3 regions of the Paenibacillus sp. SORGH_AS_0306 genome follow, and region 2 is predicted to be linked to each of the others. Evidence: riboswitches for the same ligand, from Rfam matches in the RefSeq annotation. Region 2 holds a riboswitch; each other region holds the start of a gene.
The links. Region 2 has a riboswitch for S-adenosylmethionine ahead of QE450_RS15175 (methionine ABC transporter ATP-binding protein). Riboswitches for the same ligand answer to the same signal wherever they lie in the genome.
Positions count from the first base shown of each region.

Region 1: linked by a shared signal. The riboswitch ahead of QE450_RS12830 (2-hydroxyacid dehydrogenase) and the one ahead of QE450_RS15175 (methionine ABC transporter ATP-binding protein) in region 2 are both predicted to bind S-adenosylmethionine.
Region 3: linked by a shared signal. The riboswitch ahead of metA (homoserine O-acetyltransferase MetA) and the one ahead of QE450_RS15175 (methionine ABC transporter ATP-binding protein) in region 2 are both predicted to bind S-adenosylmethionine.

Region 1 is NZ_JAUTBP010000001.1:2,961,830-2,965,027, forward strand. Features, by position in the region: gene QE450_RS12825 (FGGY-family carbohydrate kinase) at 1-488, opposite strand, end outside; gene QE450_RS12830 (2-hydroxyacid dehydrogenase) at 460-1,488, opposite strand; SAM riboswitch class I at 1,733-1,824, opposite strand; gene QE450_RS12835 (molybdopterin oxidoreductase family protein) at 2,050-3,198, shown strand, end outside.
Region 2 is NZ_JAUTBP010000001.1:3,481,523-3,484,720, forward strand. Features, by position in the region: gene QE450_RS15170 (methionine ABC transporter permease) at 1-637, opposite strand, end outside; gene QE450_RS15175 (methionine ABC transporter ATP-binding protein) at 637-1,653, opposite strand; SAM riboswitch class I at 1,837-1,985, opposite strand; gene QE450_RS15180 (COX15/CtaA family protein) at 2,165-3,130, opposite strand.
Region 3 is NZ_JAUTBP010000001.1:824,576-827,773, reverse strand. Features, by position in the region: gene QE450_RS03545 (aminotransferase class I/II-fold pyridoxal phosphate-dependent enzyme) at 1-508, opposite strand, end outside; gene metA (homoserine O-acetyltransferase MetA) at 556-1,497, opposite strand; SAM riboswitch class I at 1,635-1,768, opposite strand; gene corA (magnesium/cobalt transporter CorA) at 2,235-3,170, shown strand.

The DNA of each region.
Region 1 (3,198 bases), 520 kb from region 2:
GCATACGTTACCCAATCGCTAATACTGGTAAAACGATTCAATCGTTGATACTGCTGAGGATGACGCTCGCGTAATCCGACTAATTTCATTGCTGAAAATAAAGCAGACGGTGTTCTGCCTGTGATCGGATAAATAGAAGATTGGTCGCTATAGTGTTCTTCCCACTCACGTCCCCGATTATCAATATTCGGTAATCCTAGATAAGATTCACCTGCTTCATCAATCAGTACGATACCTTGACGCTGGCTCGTTGAAGTGACAGCGATAATCTGAATATCAGGAACGTTAGATAGTGCTACCTTAGCAAGCCCTGCAATCTGTTCCCACAATACTTCCGGTATAAAATGACGTGCATCTGCATATTGATTGTCATTGTGATACAAAATATCAGCTCGCTCAATCGACAATACGTTACCGTTGATATCGACAACAGCTACACGAGCATTACCGGTACCGATATCAAAGACTAGATAGGCTTTTTGTGTCATCGTTAATATCCTCCAAAATCGCTTTATTATAAAGTACTTTCACTGCGGTGTTATGATGCTCAAACCACTCTATGAGTGCCGTATTCATAATTTCTACATGATGATCTTCAACTTCATAAGTGGCACCTGCTAAATGTGGAATTGCTAAAACATTTGGCAATGAAATCAGTTCATAATCTTTAGGAAGTGGCGGTTCTTGATCAAACACATCGATAATCGCTCCACGGATTTGATTTTGTTGTAATTGTTCAACCAGTGCATGATGATCTACCACTACAGAACGTGCAGTATTCACAAAAATGGCGTCTTTTTTCATTGATTGCAATAATTCTGTGCCGATTAATCCTTTGGTATCTTCGGTTACAGGTAAATGAATCGATACAATATCGCTTGTAGCAAATAACTCGGCTAACGATACTTTTTGATCACGCGGATCAGGGCTGGTTACATAGGGATCGTAATAACGAATATCACAAGGGAAGCTCCGTAGTATACCTGCTGTACGCTGGGCTACTGCTCCAAAACCAACCATACCGACTGTTTTGCCAGCCAGTTCATTACCTTTAAACTTGAGATAAGCAGTTAAGCTACCACTTTGCCATTCCCCTGCTTCTAACCATTGGCTGGATGAAATAATACTGCGTAAAAAGGTAATTAGACTGCCGACTACCATTTCAGCTACAGCTTGTGCATTACGTGCTGGCGTATAGAACACAGGAATACGACGATCTGTAGCCACAGGTACATCTACATTAGAAGGAGTTCCTCGACAGACACCGATAAATTGCAGATGAGGTACAGCTTTAATTACCTTTTCAGTAATTTGATCTAATTCTGCAATAATGGCATCTGCTCCGGTTGCTTGTAATAAAGAGATCAATTCCTCTTCTTGATAAGCTTGCCCATGATCTTTCCAGCAACGGTAAATGACTTCTCCAAACGTATCTGCTAGTTGTTGACGACCTTGCTCATGATAAGGGGCGGTAATTAATATTTTCATTATTCAATCTCCTTTGGTACACTTAGGTGCAGTGTTATTTAAGTGAAGCTTTAAAGTAAGAAAGTGACTTGATATAGTGAGTTCTTGGTTTGCTACTAATAAGGTCATTATTTGACAATATAATCAACTGAGTCAACGACAATATACAAAAAACCTCTTTCCCACATCAAGGAAAGAGGTTCGCTATCTATTCATTATAATATTCAAATCATACGAATAAAATAATGCAATAATTCATCCTGCTTTCCTATCTCCCAAGCGATTCAAGCTTGCTGGAATTGGCACGTTTTTGCCGAGGTTTCGTAGGGCCAGTCCCTCCACCTCTCTGGATAGAAAATCTAATGTATGTAGTTGTCGAAAAAAACTTGCAAATCGATATCAGACACGATAAGGTATAAAACATCTAAATTTGTCGAATTCGAAATAATTTTCTTTATTCTAATTAAACCTAGTAAAAAAGTCAACATTAAATCTAAAATTTGATTTATGATAGTTTATAACGTATTTAAAGTCTATTTCTGTCATTATTAAGGTATGGGTATTACGAAAGGAGCATGATGTATGTCTAGTTATGTTGATCAACAAGATGGAGTATTTCCTTCAGTCTGCTCACTGGATTGTCCTGATCAGTGCGGACTGCTTGTTCATAAAGAAAAAGGTAAAATTATCAAAATTGCTGGAGATCCTAATCATCCTGTTACCAAAGGGAACATCTGTAACAAAGTTCGTAATATGACAGAACGTATCTATGATACCAAGCGCCTGACTACTCCACTCAAGCGGATCGGAGCAAAAGGCGAAGGTCTTTTTGAACCTATTTCATGGGAAGAAGCGATTACTACAATTACTTCCAAGTGGAAAACATTAATATCCACTTCCGGCCCTGAAAGTATTCTCCCGTATAGCTTCTATGGCAATATGGGCAATCTATCCGCAGAAGGGATGGATCGCCGCTTTTTCCACCGGATGGGGGCAAGTCTTTTAGAGCGCACCATTTGCACAGCCGCTGGTTCAGCAGGTTATAAATATACAATGGGTGGCAGTATTGGTACCGATCCTGAAGATACGGTAGATACACAGTTATTTATTTTCTGGGGTATTAATGCAGTTAGCACTAATATGCATCAAGTGACTTTAGCGCAACAAGCTCGCAAAAAAGGCGCTAAAGTTATTGTGATCGATGTGCACAAAAATCAAACTGGACGATCTGCGGATTGGTTTATTCCGATTTTGCCAGGAACAGATAGCGCACTCGCTTTAGGGATGATGCATATTTTATTTGCTGAAGATAAAGTGAATGAGGATTTTATGAAGCAATATACAGTAGGGCACGAACAATTGCGTGAGCATGTAAAGCAATATGACCCTGCTACTGTATCCACAATTACAGGCGTGCCTGTCGATGATTTATATCAATTAGCTCGTATGTATAGCGATGCTAGCCCTGCTCTGATTCGTATCGGAAATGGTCTTCAACATCATGATAACGGCGGTATGAATGTACGTACGATTGCCTGCCTACCTGCTATCACAGGACAATGGTTAGTACGCGGTGGCGGTGCTATTAAATCTAATACGTTCCAACTAACATTTAATGAAAATGCATTACAACGTCCAGACTTATTAGCTAATCGCAATACTCGTTCTTTTAATATGAATCAATTGGGACGGGTATTATTAGAAGAGTCTGAACCTGTGCAATCGCTATAT
Region 2 (3,198 bases):
CACCAAGCATTTGTAGAATTTGAACAATAATAACCATGATGACTACAGCCACTAGCATGATCGCTGTATCATAGCGATAATAACCATAGTTGATTGCAAGTGTTCCAAGTCCTCCTGCGCCAATCATCCCTGCCATCGCTGTATTAGAGACTAGTGCAACCACAGTAACCGTTAAACCTGCTAGTAGCCCTGGCATTGCTTCACGTACAAGTACGCGCGTTATAATCTGCCACAACGAAGCTCCCATCGCATTCGCTGCTTCAATCACACCACGATCGACTTCACGAAGTGCTGTTTCGACCAATCTAGCAAAAAACGGTGCGGCAGCAATAACTAATGGTGGGATCGTTCCAAGTACACCAATCGTTGTTCCTACTAGAATTTGCGTTAATGGTAAGATCGCCACAATCAGTATAATAAATGGAACCGAACGCAAAATATTAACGATAAACGCGATCACTGCATAGAAATAACGCACCCATGCTACAGTAGAACGCCCTGTAATAAATAACAAAATACCTAATGGCAATCCTAGAATTAATGTAAATAATCCAGAAGCGCCTACCATTTTGAGTGTATCTAAGGTCGCTGTACCGAATTCATTCCAATCAATTTGTGAGAAATCTAATTCACCCATCAGTTGATCACCTCCACATCGAGACCTTCAGCGGTCAATCCATCGAGTGTACGCTTAATGTCTCCTTCTGTTCCTTCAAAGCGAACAATCAACTGTCCATACGGTACATTTTTTAACGTTGAAATCGTTCCTTGCAAAATAGCAAAATCGACTCCAGTTTGACGTACCGTTTGCGAAAGGATCGATTCATACGTTTTATCTCCCAAGAAAGACACTTTGACAGTCAATGAATTAGGAACATTTGGTGCTGTCCATGAAGTAATTAGTAATTCAGCATTATTAGACTCATTTAAAATAAAATCACGTGTCACTTCATGCTGTGGCTTCAAAAAGACATTTGTTACAGGCCCTTGTTCTACAATGCCGCCCCGATGAATAACAGCTACTTTATCACAAATGCTCTGAATAACATGCATTTCATGAGTGATTAAGATGATTGTTAAGTTAAAGCGCTCATTGATATCGACCAGCAATTTTAAAATCGAATTTGTAGTCTGAGGATCAAGAGCAGATGTCGCTTCATCACAAAGCAATACATCAGGGTCACTAGCTAGTGACCGAGCAATACCGACACGCTGCTTTTGTCCACCTGATAATTGAGCAGGATATTTATTGGCATGTTGTTCCAATCCAACTAGAGCGAGCAATTCTTTCACTTTTTCTTTAATGTTGCGTTCCGGTGTTTTGACTAAGCGCAAAGGAAAAGCGATGTTCTCATACACTGTCGCTGAAGATAATAGATTGAAGTGTTGAAAAATCATACCTATTTTGCGTCGTCTTGCTTGTAAGCGCGCTTTGTTCAGCTTGGTCATTTCCACACCATCGATCCATACTTCACCAGAGGTTGGACGTTCTAGTAAATTAATACATCGAATCAATGTACTTTTACCTGCACCGGAGTGACCGATAACGCCGAAAATCTCGCCTTTTTCTATTTTCAAATCTATACCGCTTAACGCAGGGCTTAGATTTTTCCCTTTACCATACGTTTTAGTAATACTTTTTAATTCAATCACAGATAGGTGCTCCTTCCTTGTACTTCTTCATTCCTGCATTCATATTACATTAATCATATATAAACCATCGAATAAGTCGGATATATTCTCGCTATCATATATGTCGGTATTCACTTCTCTCTTCTTTATACAAAAAAAGAACCCTTTCGCAGAAAAGGGTTCTCTATTATTAGAGATACTTCCTTCTCATCTGCCAAAATCGCTATGTACCAATTGCACACGCCATTTTGAAGGAATTAGCACCATGACATTTTGGAAAACTACGTAATAGCTATTCCAAAATCGGTTGCCGGGTTTCATCGGGCCAGTCCCTCCACCACTCTCGATAAGAAAATATGAAAAATTCGAATGAAAATGAAAATCTTTTCTCAGTATAGTGAACTTCACACTCTTTGTCAAAGCAAAAATGAATATTTCCTAAGGAAATTAGAAATTTTTCATCAATTGTTCATCTGACGCAATCTATTGGATGTATATTCACTTTTTATTGCTATCTAAATAGATCATACGGTTATACATTTTGCCCTAATTTGCCACGTGTACCACGACTTAATTGCCATACACGCACACTCATATAACATAACACACCGAATAAAATCTGAATCAACAACGTATGCAACATGCTGGAGAAGAAATACCACTCTGGTATTTTCATCGTTACAATATTCAACATACCACTTAGAATCTGCATGATAATAAATACGATCGCAGTCACTCCAAGCTTACGAATACCTGGATTATATGGATGACGACGGTAGGCATAATGTGCTAGCACTGCAATAACGATTAACAGACTATAAGCGGCTACGCGATGGAAAAATGCTACCGCTACCCCACCGGATAATTCAGGTAAGATAGAACCATTACATAGTAATACGCCAGAACACCCACCTCTAGAATCGGTATGTGTGACAAAGGCTCCTGTATACACCACCATGTATGTGTAGATAGTTGCGAACCATGTTAGATTACGCATTCCTTTACTCACCGGTGGTTCATCTGGAATTGGCAAATCACCTTTTTGCTGATCCATCCGCCTTGCACCAAGCGCCATCATCGACGAACTAGCAAAAGCGATCATTGCAAATCCGAAATGTAGTGCCATGATTGGAGCAGATTGTGAAAACTTAACAGCTAATGCACCCATAGCTGCTTGTACTAGTACAAATAACAATGTAAAAAATGCATAAATTTTAAGTTCACGATGTTTATTGAAAAGCATAAATCCAATAAATGAGAATAGAGCCGTGACTCCGGCTAACCCACTCACAATACGATGAGAATACTCAATTAAAGAAGAAATCGTATGAGAAGGAATAAATTTGCCATGACATAATGGCCATTCGTTTCCACAGCCCAATCCTGAATCAGACTTAGTTACTACCAGTCCACCCATAGTCGCTAAAAACATAACAACACAAGTGATAAAACTCAACCATTTTAAATGCGTAGTTGTTATTCTAAACCTTTTTGCCATTACGAGAATCACCCGCTAGTTATAATATAGTGACATTATTTATAGTCTTTATTTATTATAACGAATTG
Region 3 (3,198 bases), 2.7 Mb from region 2:
CCCAAGTAGCTACAGCTTTGATATCGGTAACCATCATTAACGGATTAGTTGGCGTCTCAATAAATACAGCTTTGGTATTCGGTTGAACTATTTTTTCTAACGCTTCTAGATCATTGGTATCTACATAAGAAGCAGTTACTCCAAATTTGGATAAAATACGCTCCAACAGACGGTATGTGCCACCATACAGATCAAGCGATACGATCAGATGATCTCCCTGACCGAAAAGCGCAAAAATGGTCTGTAAAGCAGCCATACCGGAACTACAGGCAAATCCTGCATCTGCTGATTCTAATGCTGCTGCCGCTTGTTCTAGTACAGCGCGAGTTGGATTGGTTGTACGAATATAATCAAAGCCTGTACTTTTACCAAGAGCGGGATGACGGAAGGCAGTTGATTGATAAATCGGAAAATTAACTGCCCCTGTTACCGGTTCATTAATCGAACCGATCTGTGCCAATTTGCTTTCAATGTTAAGAGTTCGTTCGCTTGAATGATGATCCGTCATACTATAATTCCTCCTCTGAAATAACAATCGATTGGGTTGATCTCAAATTAGATACAGTAATTACCTGCTTCAGCTTTGGCACTTTCCAAATCATATGGTGTTTCTTGGTATACATAATAGTTTAGCCAGTTGGAAAATAATAAGTTGGCATGAGCACGCCATGTAGAAGGTGGTGTGCGCGATGGATCATTATTGGGAAAATAATTTTTCGGCGGTGCGACATCCATTCCTTTAGCGATATCACGTTCATATTCCCATTTCAGTGACAATGGATCATATTCAGAATGCCCTGTTACAAAAATCTGACTGCCATCTTTGGTAGCGGCTAGGTATACTCCTGCTTCTTCCGATTCTGATAAAATCTCCAGTTCAGGAATCTTGGCAATATCTTCATGACGTACTTCGGTATGACGGGAATGAGGCGCAAAGTACAACTCATCAAATCCTCGTAACAATTTTACATTTTCTTTATTTAATGTATGTGGGAATACACCAAAACACTTTTCAGGCAAATCGACTTTGGGAACACCGAAATGATGGTAAAGCCCTGCTTGTGAAGCCCAACAGATATGCATCGTTGAAGTAACATTCTTTTTACTCCAATCAAAAATCCCTTGAATCTCTTCCCAATAGTTCACATCTTCAAAGTCCATTGTTTCTACAGGAGCGCCTGTCACAACCAGACCATCAAAGCGTAGATGTTTGACTTCTTCAAATGTTTTATAAAATAAGTTCAAATATTCAGTCGATGTATTTTTGGAAATATGGGATTGTGCATGTAGTAAATAGATATCAATTTGAAGCGGGCTATTTCCGAGTAAGCGTAGTAACTGCGTTTCGGTTGTTTCTTTAGTAGGCATCAAGTTCAATATAGCAATTCGCAATGGACGAATATCCTGTTGAAATGCTTGGCTATCATCCATTACGAAAATATTTTCTCCAGTTAATACTTCTTTGGCAGGTAAGCTATCCGGAATCTTAATTGGCATGTTCGTTCACTCCTTGGATGTGTGTATTTCTTATCATTTCAGGAGAAAGGTTCATTATAAGTATATACAAAAATGACCTTTCTCCTGATACTTGAGAAAGGTCATTTGCGATATGTTCGCGTATATAATAGACGCCTCTCTCATCTGTCAGCAGATATTAAGTCTAGAATGATCCATCAACTTATATCTCTGCAAGAATTAGCACCGTGCGGTTATACCGCCGGTTGCCGGGTTTCATCGGGCTAGTCCCTCCACCTGCTCTTGATAAGATTTGCTTATTCAATTTAAAATAACATGTTTTGATACTTTTCTTATACCATAATTTATACTATTCTACGGTCTGCCGTCAAGTGCTGTGAAAAATGTATTAGATTGAACCGATAAATAAGTTGTTGGTAACTATATTGGTTGATTTCAAAAAGAGGTTTCTTATTTAAGCTTGAAAGGCTTCCACGACCACGGTATACTTAACAAGTATTTGACGTTTTTTCATGGTTTTCATAAATATCTAAATCACAAAGAGGTGAATTTCAAAATGGAAGGCGACCCGAGGCCCAGTTGGCAGCAGGACGGATGGACAAATTGCAGGAAACAAACGACAACCATAGGGCACTGGAGTAACGCGCCATTATTGAAAAATCTTCTCCGTTTTTCATAAATTATAGCGAAGCTTTGTAAACAAGTGTGCGGTTGCCGCTTCTTTCCCTGCTCATTTCATAATAAAGGAGTAGAACACAATGAAAGTTCGGCACGTCAATGCTGGAGCATTTACTCCAGTAGAAAATATTACCGACACACTGGTAGCACCTGAAGAAGGATTTTATTGGATCGACGCAGATTTGGAAGATTTGATTGAACTACAACCCCTTTTTATGCTTCATGATCTGGCTGTAGAAGATTGTTTGAGTGAGGAAGAACAGCGTCCTAAGATCGAAATTTATGAAAGTCATTATTTTATTGTAGTCAACAGTATTCGTTTTGATAACGAAGAGATTTTTTTGCGCGCCTTGAATATTTTTCTAGGACGGCATTATATTATTACGGTGACCAAGCAGAAAATTAATGAATTGCGTGTCCTCAAACCGATTTTATGGGAAGAAGAAGTGAGTCGCGCTGATAAATTTATGTATTTGTTAATTGACCTTGTCGTTGATAATTACTTCGCTGTCGGTGACCGGATCGAAGATCAGATCGAACTACTGGAAGAAAATATATTGATGCATACCAAAAAATCGCATTTGAACGAAATTATCGGTTTGCGTGGCGAAATTTTATGGCTCAAACGTGTATTGGGACCTCAGCGTGAAGTCATCAATACATTGAATAAAAAAGACCTCCGTTTGATCGATGATCAATTGCAAAAATATTTCAGTGACGTGTATGAGAATGCGGTTAAAGTATCTGAGATGTTTGATACGTTCCGCGATCTGATGGGTAACTTACGAGAAGCTTATCAGTCCAGTATCTCTAATCGTGCGAATGAAATCATGCGTGTATTTACAGCAATCACAACGATATTTATGCCGTTAACTGTAATTACAGGTATTTATGGAATGAACTTTGAAGATATGCCTGAATTGCATTGGCGTTTTGGTTATCCATTGGTGATCGGGATTATGATTACGCTAGGTTTGACTATGTTTTTCACTTTCCGCAAAAAAGATTGGATCTGAAAAGATTAAAGCTGCCCTTATTCATCGT